Regions from separate parts of the Bacillus sp. mrc49 genome, predicted to be linked through region 2. Evidence: riboswitches for the same ligand, from Rfam matches in the RefSeq annotation. Region 2 holds a riboswitch; each other region holds the start of a gene.
What was found. A riboswitch is a leader RNA that binds a small molecule or an ion and turns the genes downstream of it on or off. The one in region 2 is predicted to bind S-adenosylmethionine.
Positions count from the first base shown of each region.

Region 1 (3,732 bases), on a different contig from region 2:
AAGTGGGCACCGCTTATCGAGCCCACTGCAAAAACGCCCATCGTAACCGCCAGTCCCCAAGCAATCGTAATAACGATCCATCCCGCGTCTTTAGCATAAGAGCCCTTCAAACTTGAACCTGCCCCGATACCTGCACCGAATAATATCAAAATCATCGTGCCTACCAATTCTCCCCAAAATGGTGTCATGAATAAAACCTCTCCCCTAATTAATTGTAAATCTTTGACAACAAATAAAAGGAGATTCACAGCAGAACCATCCTCATAAAAAATATGAATGGCTCTGTTGTGAATCTCCTAGTCTCCGTCACATATATTAACTTGTAATTTACAATATACTAGGTTATGAAAACGCTGTCAAACACTTTGTGAAAAATCAATCTATTATTTTTGCATTTTTTTCTTTCAAGCCCGAATGGTTCAGACGATATCCCATAACTCGGTTTTGGAAGTGGTAATGGCCGATGCGCCTGCCTCTAGGGCGTTCAAGACTTCATCCGAAGTCCGGATAAGACCTCCTGCAAAAATAGGTGTTTGTAACCGCTCCTTCACTTCTTTTATCATCCAGGGCATGGCTCCCGGCAAAACCTCAATGTAATCTGGCTTGGTTTTCTGCACCAGCTTGTAGCTTTTCTCCAGCGCATGTGTGTCTATTAAAAAAATTCGCTGGATGGCAATGACACCCTTTTGCTTCGCTTTCAGAATAACGCTTGTTTTGGTGGAAATCAGCCCAAAGGGATTATATTCCTGACAAATGAATTCCGCCGCGTATTCATCACTTCTTATGCCATGGATCAAATCGACATGGTAAATCATTTTCTTATTATGCTGCTTTGCCATCATACTGACATTTTTCAATTGAGAGATATGAAGATCAAGAAATACCCCTATTTCATACGGGCTATCCAGGAATCTTTCGAAATCTTTCATGCTTGCCGAGGCAGGCAAAATCTTCTGATCCATTCATTTCCCCCCCCTTATCTTCCGGAAAAAAATCCAAACTTTTAGGAACTTAGTATATTTTAAAGAACTTGATTTATCAAACACATTTTTCTACCCCCGATAAATGACGCGCGCGAAAATGTATATACCCGTCATAAGGAAAGGTTCATTTTCAATCCTCCATCGACCAGCTCACAAGATTGGATCGTGCCTATCGGGATTTTCCTGACGATGTTCCAGGCATTCATATTCATTTTGATCCTTCTATTATCATATTCAAATATGGGCGGTCTGTTAAAAAGCTTTTGATTTATGAAATCCCTATCTATTGGCTTCAACTCGATCAATTCGAATGTTATCGTTCTTTTTTCCGTATGGACCGGCTTTAATGCCATTCGGAATGATACCTTTTTCTTGAACATCATTTTCTTCACTTCGGTCGTTCCCCAAAGGACCATATGCTCTGGCGTAATCTCGACATGGATATCACGCTCATATAATCGCGTTTTTATCATTCTCTCCAGCATGGCTGCCGTTAGCGTGATCGGCAATCCCTTCCCAAAAATAGTCGATGCATCGAATGCACTCATCCTGCTCCCATCCCTTCCAACTATACCTATTACCTCATATGGAACATCGTTTATAGCATATGTTAGGTCGGATTTCCTGTTCATTGCTTCAGGCCTCCCAATAATCGGTATATTCTAAATGTTTCGGTTTCAGACCTTGACCTTTGGAACAACTCCCTGTATAGTCGTAAGTAATTTAATAGACAACTCTTATCAAGAGAGGTGGAGGGACTGGCCCTTTGATACCTCAGCAACAGACTTTCGATGTACTGTGCTAATTCCAGAAGTGTAATAGCTTGAAGATAAGAAGAGTACATGACCTTGTTGCCTACCCCTCTTCTTATCTTTAAGAAGAGGTTTTTTATTTTGGCCGTTTTCGCATATTTTGTTGCTATTCACCAAGTCATGCGGTGTGGTTGATTGCCTTTTCAACGCTCGTATTAAAAACAACAATCCTTACGAAACGTGCCTTTATTTTATACAGGGAAAGAAGGAATGCAACATGTCAATCACTTTAACAAAGGCCCCATTCAGGGCGGATCACGTCGGAAGTTTATTAAGGCCGGATCGTATCCATCAGGCCAGAAAGCAATTTAAGGAAGGCGCCCTCTCTGCTGAGAGACTCCGCGAGGTTGAAACCGAAGAAATTAAACGGATCGTCGATAAGCAAATCGAAGTCGGCTTGGAGGTCGTGACCGACGGGGAATTCAGACGCACATGGTGGCACTTCGACTTCCTTGAGCATTTAAATGGCATCGAGGGGTACGTGACTGAAAAAGGACTCACATTCGATGGTGTCGAAACCGAGCGATACAACGTTCGCAATATCGGGAAGGTTTCATTCAACCCTAAGCACCCCTTCCTTAACGATTTTATCGAATTGAACAAAATCGTCGGCGGTCGTGCCGTCGCCAAACAAACGATTCCCAGCCCCAATCAATTATTTGCTGCCGGGGTTCATAATGAAGACATCTACCCTGATATTGAGGATTATGCAAATGATATCATCCAAACGTACCAGGATGCTTTAAAAGCCTTTTATGAGGCAGGTGTGCGTTACCTTCAACTGGATGATGTATACATTGCCAGACTTTCAGCTCCTGATTTCCAGTTCAAGGATGGAAAATATACGCGCGAACAATTAATCGATTTGGCTTTGCGTGTCATCAATGGATCATTGGAAGGCAAACCAGACGATTTGATCATCACGACACATCTATGCCGCGGAAACTACCAGTCGACCTGGGCATTCGAAGGCAGCTATGCCCGCATAGCCCCGACATTATTGGCAAAAGAAAAAGTGGATGGTTTCTTCCTCGAATATGACGATAATCGCTCTGGCGATTTCAAGCCATTGGAACACATCCCTACTGGCGGGGCGAAGGTCGTACTTGGAGTCGTCACGTCCAAAAATGGGGAAATCGAAGACAAGGAAGCCATCAAGGCCCGCATTAAAGAAGCCGCTCAGTTCGTTCCGCTCGAGCAATTATGCTTAAGCCCGCAATGCGGATTCGCTTCCACCCATCATGGCAACAAGCTTACGGAAGAACAACAATGGGAAAAACTGAAATTCGTCGTTGATGTAGCAAAAGAAGTGTGGGGATGATTCATCCCAAAAGGCCATTCCCCTTATTGGGAAATGGCCTTTTCGGTGCATCTGCTATTGGGGGGCATTTTCTTTTATACGTGAAACAAGCTCCTCGAGCCATTCGGCTGTATGCTGTGCCCGGCTGTATGAATGCTCCTTAATGAATTTATATCCCAAATATTGATCAGAATCCTCATCAACCGGCTGGTCAAAACTTAAATATGTTTCCCATGCCAATCGATGCTCATCAATTTTGCGCTCTAAGATCGCAATTACTTTTTCGCTATCCACATGCTTGATATTCGTCAGTGCAATATACATATCCGTGATTTGGGAGGCTTTTTCGAACGTTTGATAAATCCGTTTTACCAATTCTCCCCTTCCCTTTTCCGTAATTTGATAGACATGTTTATCTGGCCGATTCTCTTCCTTTATCGTTTCGACCGGCTCGATAAACCGATTGGCAGCCAGCTTGTCAAAATGGTAATACAATTTACTTTCGGTAATTCCGGTAAATTTATCAATTGGAATCGGTTCGGATAATCGCTTTTTCAACATATATGGATAGCTTTTTTCTTCAGCTAAAATACCCAGGATATAAATTTGGATAGACACGGTTAAAACTCCCTTCAAT
Region 1 covers NZ_PHNG01000712.1:2,611-6,342, forward strand. The annotation lists gene CVN76_RS19970 (MIP/aquaporin family protein) at 1-188, opposite strand, end outside; gene CVN76_RS19975 (glycerol-3-phosphate responsive antiterminator) at 420-962, opposite strand; gene CVN76_RS19980 (hypothetical protein) at 1,094-1,615, opposite strand; SAM riboswitch class I at 1,718-1,819, shown strand; gene CVN76_RS19985 (5-methyltetrahydropteroyltriglutamate--homocysteine S-methyltransferase) at 2,013-3,116, shown strand; gene CVN76_RS19990 (PadR family transcriptional regulator) at 3,171-3,713, opposite strand.
Region 1: linked by a shared signal. The riboswitch ahead of CVN76_RS19985 (5-methyltetrahydropteroyltriglutamate--homocysteine S-methyltransferase) and the one ahead of CVN76_RS10430 (bifunctional homocysteine S-methyltransferase/methylenetetrahydrofolate reductase) in region 2 are both predicted to bind S-adenosylmethionine.

Region 2 (3,732 bases):
TGGATTTCGTGAAAATAGAGGAAATAGATCCGATCTATTTTAATCGCAGTTATTATATGTCCCCGAATGATGGGGGGATTAAGGCTTATTCCCTTCTAAGACAGGCACTTAAGGAATCCAATAAGGTGGGGATCGCCAAAATCATCATTCGCTCAAAAGAGCAAATGGCAGTCATTAGGGTCGTTGATAATACACTTGTGATGGAGACGATTCATTATCCGGATGAAGTCCGCTCCGCAGCCGATGTTCCGAACATCCCTGCAAATGATGCGATCGTAAAAAAAGAAATTGATACGGCCGTGCTTTTAATCGATCAATTAACGTCGACTTTCGAACCAACCAAATACACGGATGATTATCGCACCGCTTTACTCGAACTGATTGAATCAAAGAAAACGGGACAGAAGGCGATTGCCGCCAAAACGACGGAACCGGCAGCAAACAATGTAACCGATTTAATGGAGGCGTTGCAAGCTTCCATTGACCGGACGAAGCATGAAGAACCGGAGAAAAGAACCACCCGTAAGAAGGCGGCAACGAAAAAAAAGAAACAAGCATAATACAAAAAAGCCAAGCGGAGTAGGAATGCGTCGCTTGGCTTTCTATTTGGGGTTTCGTTTAAGTGGAGATCGATGCAGGGCAAAAAAAAATCGCTCCCTTAAGAGCGACAATGAGGAATTCAATCGTGAAATCAACATATAGGCGAACTGTTGTAGTTTTCGACTATATATTGTGTTCATATTCTATCATATTTAATTCTGAAATAGCAACAATATTACGGTAACTTACTGATGATTTTTTCTGGAATTCCAAGATATTTCAACCAATTGAAAGCATGGGGACCCGTTTTCGGTTTTTGCATTTGGTATATTCTCCTATTTGGCTATAGAATCAAATGGATTTTTAGTATAATTTATTCATATAAGGATGGTATATAACTAAATGAGGATAGGGAGACGAAGAATGGAAAACAAAAAAATAGTTTCACTTCAAGTCAGTAAGCCAAAACAAGAAACATTTGCGAATGTCAACATTTTTTCTGCCATGAATAAACAAGCAGTGGATACCGTGACTGTAACGAAATCTGGCCTAATCGGTGATGGGGTAGGCAATGAAAAGTTTCATGGAGGACCTGATCGAGTCGTATGTTTTTATCCCTATGAACACTACGCATTATGGAATGAGAAGTTCAATAAAAAGCTTGATATTCCCGCGTTTGGTGAAAATGTAACCGTTGCAGGGATGACAGAGGATGCTATCTATATTGGTGATATTTATCAAATAGGCGATGCGATCGTCCAAATTAACCAGGGAAGGATCCCCTGTTCGACCATTTCCCATTTTAACCGTGAGGCCGGGCTTTTGAAAATAGTTATGAAAACGGGTTTCACTGGTTATTTTGCAAGAGTGATCAAAGAGGGGACCATAAAGAAACAAGATGAAATTTTGTTACTCGAACGCCAGCAGGAAAAAATCACGGTTCAATTCGCCACTGAGGTGATCCTTCATGGACGGGACGGGGAGGAAGGAGCGAGTGCTTTACTTGCTGTGGATTCACTCGCGGACGACTGGAAACAAAGGGCCGTAAAGCGCATTCAGGCTGTGCAGGACTGAATGAATTGTAGGGAAAATGAAAAAATGCGCGGTAAGGTATTGAAATTAACAGATTATTAAGGTAAATTAAATATAAATAAATTTTAAAATTTTATGAAAATTATATATCGATCTTATCGAGAGAGGTGGAGGGACTGGCCCGACGAAACCTCAGCAACCAGCTTAGGCAAAGGTGCTAAATCCAGCAAGCGGAGCTTGATAGATGAGGAGAATGTTCCAAGAAACCTTCTTCTTTGAGAAGGTTTTTTTTCTTTTCTCTCATACGCTTAGAATATGACAAAAACAGAATTGTTTTTGAGAGAGGGTGTAATAATGAATTTTCGTAAAGAGTTGAAAGAAAGAATGCTGGTTGGAGAAGGGGCGATGGGGACTTTATTATACTCCTATGGCATCGATCAATGTTATGAGGAATTAAACTGTACCAATCCCGGTCAAATAGAATCGATCCATCGTGCCTATTTGGAGGCAGGTGCCGACATCCTACAATCGAACACGTATGGTGCCAACTTCAATAAGTTGAAGCGACATGGACTAGAAGATGAGGTAAGCAAGATCAATCGTCAGGGAGTCATCCTCGCCAAAAAAGCGGCACAAGGCAAGGCCTATGTCTTCGGTACGATCGGGGCCCAGCGGAGTATAAGAAAATCGGATTTAAGCATGGAGGAAATAAAGCGAGGCTTTCGTGAACAACTTTACAGCCTGCTGATGGAAAGCCCGGATGGGATTCTCCTGGAAACCTTTTATGACCTCGAAGAACTGGAAACCGTGCTGGAAATCGTAAAAAAAGAAACGGAACTGCCAATCATCGCAAATGTTTCAATGCATGAATTGGGCAATCTCCAAAATGGGATCCATTTGAATGAAGCCTTTCAAAAACTCGAGCAATTGGGAGCCGATGTCGTCGGTGTGAATTGCCGACTTGGGCCTCACCATATGATTCGTGCCTTGGAAGAAGTGAGCCTGCCAAAGCATGCTTCGATTGCCATCTATCCAAATGCCAGCCTCCCGGATTATGTGGATGGCAGGCTCGTCTATAAGGCAGTGCCTGAATATTTCGGTTCGAGTGCCCTGGACCTACGTAAGCAGGGTGCCACGATCATAGGCGGATGCTGCGGTACGACTCCTCTGCATATTCAAGCTGTGAAGAATGCAGTGGGAAGCCTGGTTCCCGTGAAAGAAAAATTAACGAAACCCCGTGAAATAGAAATAATGGAGATCAGTGATAGAGCAGGAGAACTTCCTCTATATGAAAAGGCCAAAACAGAAAGGACGATTCTTGTTGAACTCGATCCACCGAAGAAGCTGGGAATAGAAACTTTCATGGCCGGGGCGAAGGCTTTGAAAACTGCAGGGGTCGACTCGATTACATTAGCGGATAATTCACTTGCTTCCCCGAGGATATCGAATGAAGCGTTGGCAAATTTACTGAAAGACCAATTGAATGTGAAACCAATGGTACATATAACATGTCGTGACCGTAATTTAATTGGCCTGCAATCCCATTTAATGGGCCTGCAGACGGTAGGCTTGAATGAGATATTGATCATTACCGGCGATCCATCCAAAATCGGGGACTTCCCTGGGGCCACTTCGGTTTATGATTTATCCTCCTTTGACTTGATAAGCATGGTCAAACAATTTAATGACGGCCTTTCCTATTCGGGTCAAAGCTTGGGCCAACGGGCAAATTTCAAAATTGCCGCCGCATTTAATCCCAATGTGAAGTACTTGGATAAAGCGGTGCAGCGTATGGAAAAGAAAATTGCCTGTGGTGCTCATTCCTTTTTGACACAGCCCATTTATTCAATCCAACAGATGGAAGAAGTTCATGAAGCGACCAAACATTTGGAAACGCCGATTTTCATCGGTATCATGCCCTTGACAAGCACGCGGAATGCGGAGTTCATCCACAACGAAATCCCAGGCATCAAATTGCCTGACAATGTCAGGAGAGCGATGGCATTAGCCGGGAATGACCCTGTAAAGGCGAGGATAGAAGGCGTTAGCATTGCAAGGGAGCTAGTGGATGCAGCAAGGGATAAATTCAAGGGAATCTATTTAATCACCCCATTCCTTCGTTATGAAATGACAGCCGAACTTACGAAATATATAAGGAAA
Region 2 covers NZ_PHNG01000673.1:32,943-36,674, reverse strand. The annotation lists gene ku (non-homologous end joining protein Ku) at 1-560, shown strand, start outside; gene CVN76_RS10435 (MOSC domain-containing protein) at 964-1,614, shown strand; SAM riboswitch class I at 1,725-1,823, shown strand; gene CVN76_RS10430 (bifunctional homocysteine S-methyltransferase/methylenetetrahydrofolate reductase) at 1,927-3,732, shown strand, end outside.

Region 3 (3,732 bases), on a different contig from region 2:
CCACCAAGATAAAGTCCGAATCCGATTGCTTTCGCTTATCCTTACCGCTGGCTGTAATATAAAAGCTTCGACTATCGGGCTCGCGGATGGAAAGGTTTCCGCTTGTTCCCATGAACCAATCCCGTTCCGCCAGTTCTGCTTTAATTTCCGCCAGCTCCAGCCACTCCTTCGTACCGTTGTTCATGCTCTTACCTCCTCACGCTGCTTTAAAATGTCCAATACATCATAAAACGTTTCAAAACCCTGATGCGGCAATCCTTCATTTACGCATTTCTCAAGCAATATATCACGGGCTATGACAAGATCCGCCTGTTTAGCCGCTTCAAAATCAGTCACGGAATCACCAATTACATAAATATAGTCATCCTCACCTGCCATTTGCCTCATAATCGTAGGCTTACAGCAGCCGCACTCATTATCACATTGGTCATCACAAGCATGCGGCCACTCAATATAAATCTTTTTCTTATCAAAGTGGGCATTATTACAAAAAACCGCGTCAGTGGGCAATATGTCCTCTAATAGCGGGGCAATGAAAAAATCCATGCCCCCGCTTACGATGTATAAAGGAATCCCGGCTTGTTCCGTATACTTTACGAAATCACGGAACCCCTGCCGAACGTTCGCTGTCTCCTTCACAAATTGGATGATATCGGCCTTCAGGCCACTATCAAGCAGGGAAAACATTTTCCCCACCCCAGAAGATATGCTGATTTTTTGCTGAAGAACGTCATCCTTCAACTTTTCCCATTCCGGGGGAGCGAATTTTTTCATGATGGAAATGATATTATCTGTGTTGGTTATCGTTCCGTCAAAATCACAAAAGATGATCGGTTTCATGATCCTTTACAGTCCTCCCCACAGGACAAGCGCTTTTTTTAGTGCTTCTTCATTTGCCGCAGCCTCAGATAGGCCTTTTCCTTCAAGGACGGCTTCCACAGCAGAACGGAAGGCCTCGGCCCCGCCCTTTGCTCCGTCAGGGTGTCCGTGGATTCCTCCTCCGGCATTGATGACACTGTCCAGTCCAAAATCCTTGATCAAGTCGGGTACCATCCCTGGATGGATGCCTGCTGAAGGAACAGGAAATGCTTTATTCCAGGAAGGTTCGTCTTTCGTCAGTGCACGGGCAATTGCCAATGTCTCCTCTTTTTCAAGTGCGACATTTCCATACGGGGATGGGAATAATGATAAATCCGCACCCGATAGCCTGACTAATTTACCAAGCAGTAAAGGATAGCCGATCCCATAATGGGAGGAAGAGCCCAACGCGCCGCTAAATGCCGGATGGGCCATGATCGGCAGCTTGATTTGATCATGTTCACTCAGGGCTTGCAATACATCCAAACCATATGTATGGACGTTGAACAATAAAGCGTCTGCGCCCGCTTCTGCCGCTTGCTTTGCCTTATCCAATAATTCAAATGTTTTACCTGATAGATTGACGGCATATAAGGTCCGGTGTCCAGTATGTTCATAGACTTCGTTTAATATTTTCTTGCCGGTCTTAATTCTTTCAATAAATGGCGTCTGTACCTGATCAAAAAGGATTTCATCATCTTTAACAAGGTCGACACCACCCAACGCTTGCTGCTTCAGCTGCTCATTATGGAACGTTAGGTCACGTCCTAATACTCCTTTGAAAATGCTCATGACAAGTGGCCGGTCATGAACTTCAATCTTCTCCCTTATGCCGGCAATGCCGAATCTGGGACCTGGGAATGCTTTCTGGATATCTCCGACAAAATCAAGGTCTATCAGTTTAATTGCACCGTCCAAGGACAGTTTTCCGAAGACCGTCGTCAAAATGGCTGGCAAATCATTGGAGAAATTCGCTGCCGGATAAGCGATTTTAATGATCGCGCGGTACACCTTACGATCAAAATAACGGTTTGCCCTCTCTTCTTCCGCAAGCGGCGAAACGGAGACGACGCGCCCCTTATGTTTTTCCAGTTGCTTTTGGACCAACTGGGGCAGGTCCGTCCATGTCCCTACAGTCAGGCCCAAGGCAATGCCTTCTGCTTTTTTCTCGTGATTCCCATGAAAATCATGAATTAAATAAGTGGCGATTATTTCGCTCATTTGATCACTCCTATAACACGTTAGTAAACTCACGAAGTCATAAACCTGAACGTTCTTGGAATAGCAAAAGCCCCTTCATGACGAAGAGGCTTTAAAAAAGCCATCTTCTTATCCCCCAGCCAATGGCTGCAAGAATTAGCACCGTGCCCTGTGGACTAGAAGAAAGTCCGGCGGAGGATTCCGCCCCATCTTACAATGGAATTACGGTCGGTTGCTGGGCTTCATCGGGCTAGTCCCTCCACCTGCTCAAAATAAGAAAACGCTGATATATAAGTACGTGGTAGTATCGAAAGATTAAGAATTTATTTTGTATTCTGACAGGTAATCCATACTTTGTCAATAAGTTTTTAGTTCGCTTAGGTTAAAACAGATTTAACTTGCGTATCCGCTCGACAGCCTCCCCGAGCCGTTCCTCGGAGGTCAAAAGCCCGACCCTGACATAGCCTTCGCCAAATTCACCGAATCCATTACCGGCCGCCACGGCCACATGGGCGTGGGTTAGTAAATGATCGGCAAAACTCTCTGAGGTGAATCCTGCCGGTATTTTAAGCCAGGCAAAAAACGATGCTTCCGGAGCCTTAACCTCCCAGCCGAGGGCACGTAATCCCTCAATGAAAACATTCCTGCGCCCCTCATATACCTTCACCAATTCGGCCACGCACTCTTGCGAATCAAGCAAAGCAGTTGCCGCCGCCTCCTGTATCGCCGGGAAAAGGCTCACATATAGGTGGTCCTGCAAAAGTTCAAGAGCTTCGATGACACTTTTGTTGCCAACGGCGAATCCGACTCTCCAACCAGCCATATTGTACGTTTTCGAAAGTGTATATATTTCGATCCCAACATCCTTCGCTCCCTCTGCCTCGAGAAAGCTAACCGGTTTTTTCCCATCGAAGCCTATGGCTCCATAAGCAAAATCATGGACCACACATATTGAATGCTTTTTGGCATATGATACGGTTTCGGTAAAGAATTCTTTCGTTGCGGATGCACCTGTAGGATTATTCGGATAGTTCAAGAACATCATTTTCGCTTTATCCAGCACATCTTTATGTATAGCTTCGTAATCCGGAAGAAAAGCATTTTCCTCCTTCAACGGCATCCCTTCAATTTCCGCTTTCGCCAGGACGACACCTGAAAGATAATCGGGATAACCGGGATCTGGAACGAGGATCGTATCGCCTGGATTCAATAAACACTGGGGCAATTCGACGAGTCCTGCCTTTCCGCCGAATAGAATGGCTATTTCACTATTCGGATCAAGCTTTACGCCGTATTCCCGTTCGTAGAAGGCAGCTGCCGCATCTTTTAAATATTGATGTCCCCTGAACGGTGAATATTTATGGTTGATCGTTTTTTCAGCTGCAGCCTGTAAACTTTTCACGATATGCACAGGCGTCGGCTGATCGGGATTCCCTTGGCCCAAGTTAATGACATCATGCCCTTGCGCAGTAATTGCATTGACCTTTGCGACCAATGAAGCAAAAAACTGCTTGGGAAGTTGTTGAAGCTGTTTCGATTTTTCGAATTGCAACATTTATTCACCTTCTCTGAAATTTCTTGAAATTCTAGTCACAAATGATATATGTTTATCATAATCTTGTAAAGCATTTTTACCTGTGGAGGTTTTCATAATGAAATGGAAGATGGCTTGCA
Region 3 covers NZ_PHNG01000778.1:12,124-15,855, forward strand. The annotation lists gene CVN76_RS24110 (methylthioribulose 1-phosphate dehydratase) at 1-184, opposite strand, end outside; gene CVN76_RS24115 (2-hydroxy-3-keto-5-methylthiopentenyl-1-phosphate phosphatase) at 181-840, opposite strand; gene mtnW (2,3-diketo-5-methylthiopentyl-1-phosphate enolase) at 847-2,079, opposite strand; SAM riboswitch class I at 2,185-2,337, opposite strand; gene CVN76_RS24125 (pyridoxal phosphate-dependent aminotransferase) at 2,441-3,613, opposite strand; partial or broken gene CVN76_RS24130 (carbon-nitrogen family hydrolase) at 3,711-3,732, shown strand, end outside.
Region 3: linked by a shared signal. The riboswitch ahead of mtnW (2,3-diketo-5-methylthiopentyl-1-phosphate enolase) and the one ahead of CVN76_RS10430 (bifunctional homocysteine S-methyltransferase/methylenetetrahydrofolate reductase) in region 2 are both predicted to bind S-adenosylmethionine.

Region 4 (3,732 bases), on a different contig from region 2:
GTACGGAAAAAGCGATTGCGGCCACTGGTTTGGAGAAGAACAAACAAAAGGTGCTTTACACTGAAATTTTCGTTCAAGAAGCATTCAACGAACTTGAACAGCATGCAAAGGAAACCTTGATTGCCGTAGAAACGGGTGATACTTTACGCATCATGCTTTCTTCGCTTCGCAAGTTGACAAGACATACCCCAATCAATGTCATTGCGAAAAAACGTGAAGCCTCCGTCAAAGTAATCGAAACGGAAAAATACGCGCTATAAGCAATGAAATGGTTCAATGAAGGGAATGTCCGCAATGGGCATTCCCTTTATTTCCTTTGTTCGAATCCGGTGCATTTCGTTGTATTGCTTGGTGAAAACGGGTATTCTATTGATAGGTGGTGAAACGATGGGCTTAATATTATACTGGTACCCAAAATGCGGCACATGCCGCAATGCGAAGAAGTGGTTGGATCATCATGAACTGCAATATGAAGCGATCCATATAGCGGAAAATCCGCCTTCCCGAACCGAAATTGAACAATTGTATAAATCGAGCGGGTTGGAGTTGAAGAAGTTTTTCAATACTAGCGGACAAAAATATCGCGAGCTGGGCTTGAAGGATAAGGTTAAGGAAGCTACCGAAGCCGAAATGCTTGATATATTGGCGACTGATGGGATGCTTCTGAAAAGGCCGATTGTTACGGATGGTACGAAAGTGACAGTAGGTTTCAAAGAAGAGCAATTCGAACAGGTATGGAACTAAAATTATACAAAAATTTGGTTAATTCCTTACTTAAATAATATTTCTACCTTATAATGTAATAGAAAAATAAGCTATACATATGGAGGGAATTAATAATGACAACAACACCAAAAGAACTTCGTTACACTAAAGAACATGAATGGGTCAAAACGGAAGATGGAACTGTGCGTATCGGGATAACGGCTTTTGCCCAATCAGAGCTAGGGGACATCGTTTTCGTCGAGCTTCCTGAAATTGGAGACGAGCTTAAAGCCAACGAGCCATTTGGAAGCGTTGAATCGGTAAAGACCGTTTCTGAGCTTTATGCTCCGATCAGCGGCAAGGTTGTCGAAGTGAACGATGAGTTAAGTGACAACCCTGAATATGTGAATGAATCTCCTTTTGAAAAAGCATGGATGATCGTCGTAGAACCAACGAACAGCAGTGATGTTGAAGGACTTATGAGCGCGGAAGAATATGAAAGCTTGATCAACGGGTAAAACGAAGGAGAGGGGCCCCTGAACAGGGTCTGCTCTCTTTTTCCTTTTGTACTTGGCGGTTGTCCACATAATTCGTGAAATGGAGTGATGACATGGAATGCGGCGATTTCGATAAGGTGATCATTGTAGAGGGCAGTTCCGACAGAAAAAAGGTTGCCTCCGTTTTAAATGAAGATGTGGAAATAAGATGTACGAATGGAACCATTTCAATCACTAAACTGGATGAATTGGTGGAGGAATTGATGGACCGGGATGTGTATCTCCTTTTTGACGCAGATGAATCAGGAGAAAAACTGCGCAAGCAATTTCGAAGGGAAATGCCGGAAGCGAACCACCTTTACATTAATAAAATGTACAAAGAAGTGGAAAGCTCACCGGAACATCATATTGCAACTGTACTTCTGGCTGCCAACATGAATGTTAAAATGAAATTTTTAAGTTAAAGGGTGAACGACTTAGTGATGCAGGAATGGAATGAGGAAAAATGCCGGGTTGCTATTGAAAACGGGGAAACCTTTTGTCTATATTTATACACGCCTTTATGTGGCACGTGTCAGGTGGCGTCGAAAATGCTGACGATATCACTGCAATTATTCCCGGAAATGATAGCAGGCAAAATGAATATGAACTATGTCCAAGGGATGGCCGAAACATATGAAATCGAAAGTGTGCCATGTTTATTGCTGTTCAAGGAAGGACAACTGTATAAAAAGATATATGCCTTTCAATCCGTTCCGTATCTGTATGGATTGCTTAAGGAAATCAGCTGAGAAACCCAAACGGAAACCGGATTGGGTTCTTGGCTTTATAGCAAACAGGTAGAGTGGCAGAATAAAAAAACAAAGAATATTCTTACAATTGATTGACTGGATAATGGTAAAATGCTATATTTTGAATGTGGAAAGCTGTTGCATGTAAAGGTCAAAATTTAATAGTTCTTATCAAGAGTGGCGGAGGGACTGGCCCGACGAAGCCCGGCAACCGGTATACATATATACGGTGCTAATTCCAGCAGAGTGTTGACTCTGGAAGATGAGGTGTGTATGAAAGCCTCTTCTTGTGGAAGCGGTTTTTTTGTTTGAGTGAAGAACCGTTCCCAAGGCCGCTTATATTTTTTCAATGAAATCCATATAGGAAGAGGAGAAGGCGTATGTCAGATAAAAAATTGCGTTTCGAAACATTGAGTGTTCATGGTGGCCTGCAAGCAGATGGGACTGGAGCACGTGCCGTACCCATTTACCAAAGCAATGCATACTTGTTCAAAGATACCGATCATGCAGCCAATTTATTTGGTCTAAAGGAAACGGGATATATATATACACGTCTCCATAATCCAACTGTCAGCGTTTTTGAGGAGAGAATGGCATTATTGGAAGGCGGAATCGGCGGATTGGCCACAGCAAGCGGAATGGCTGCCATTTCACTGTCAATCCTCAATATTGCCGGTGCAGGGGATGAAATCGTTTCGGCCTCTACCTTGTATGGGGGAACATATAACCTTTTCGAAAACACCCTTCCTAAATACGGAATTAAAGTGAAATTCGTTTCTCCTGATGATCCTGAGAATTTTAAAAGGGCAATTACGCCAAGAACAAAGGCCATATTCGCAGAAACGATTGGAAATCCAAGTTTGCGGGTCCTCGATATTGAAGCGGTGGCAAAGATCGCACACGAAGCCCACATCCCATTGATCATCGATAACACCTTCGCTACTCCGTATCTTTGCAGACCGATCGATTTTGGAGCGGATATCGTCATCCATTCCGCAACGAAGTGGCTTTTGGGTAATGGAACGACTTTAGGCGGTGTCATCGTGGATGGAGGCAATTTCAACTGGAACTCGCCGAACTTCCCCGGTTTCACGGAGCCTGACCCAAGCTACGACGGCTTGGTTTATGCCGATGCAGTGGGCCCTGCGGCCTTCATTACAAAAGCCCGGGTGCAATTGCTCCGCGATTTAGGACCTGCGTTAAGTGCCCAAAGTGCTTTCCAGTTTACGCTTGGTCTTGAAACGCTGCATGTAAGGATGAAAGAGCATCTTGCAAACACCAAGACCATCATACAATACTTGAAAAACCACCCTGCTGTGAAATGGGTATCATATCCAGCCAATGAGGACCATCCAGATAAGCCGCTTGCGGATAAATATCTGCCTAAGGGTGCGGGAGCCGTGGTGACCTTTGGGATTCAAGGAGACCGTGAAGCAGGGGCAAGGCTCATCAATTCGGTGGAGTTGTGGTCCCATGTGGCAAATGTGGGAGATGCGAAGAGTTTAATCATCCACCCCGCCAGCACCACCCATCAACAGCTGAACGATGCGGGATTGGCGAAATCTGGAGTGAGCGCCGATCAAGTCCGTCTATCCATCGGAATAGAAAATGTAGATGACTTAATAGAAGATTTAGAGCAGGCAATACAAAAAGCGACGGATATCGTTTCGGTGACATCCCAATCGATTTAAGAAAGTAGTCCTAAACTTTTTTTGTTAGAAATAATATACATTGCACTC
Region 4 covers NZ_PHNG01000715.1:10,934-14,665, reverse strand. The annotation lists gene CVN76_RS20325 (acyl-CoA dehydrogenase family protein) at 1-260, shown strand, start outside; gene CVN76_RS20320 (arsenate reductase family protein) at 388-744, shown strand; gene gcvH (glycine cleavage system protein GcvH) at 840-1,223, shown strand; gene CVN76_RS20310 (toprim domain-containing protein) at 1,316-1,666, shown strand; gene CVN76_RS20305 (thioredoxin family protein) at 1,685-1,993, shown strand; SAM riboswitch class I at 2,159-2,262, shown strand; gene CVN76_RS20300 (O-acetylhomoserine aminocarboxypropyltransferase/cysteine synthase family protein) at 2,374-3,684, shown strand.
Region 4: linked by a shared signal. The riboswitch ahead of CVN76_RS20300 (O-acetylhomoserine aminocarboxypropyltransferase/cysteine synthase family protein) and the one ahead of CVN76_RS10430 (bifunctional homocysteine S-methyltransferase/methylenetetrahydrofolate reductase) in region 2 are both predicted to bind S-adenosylmethionine.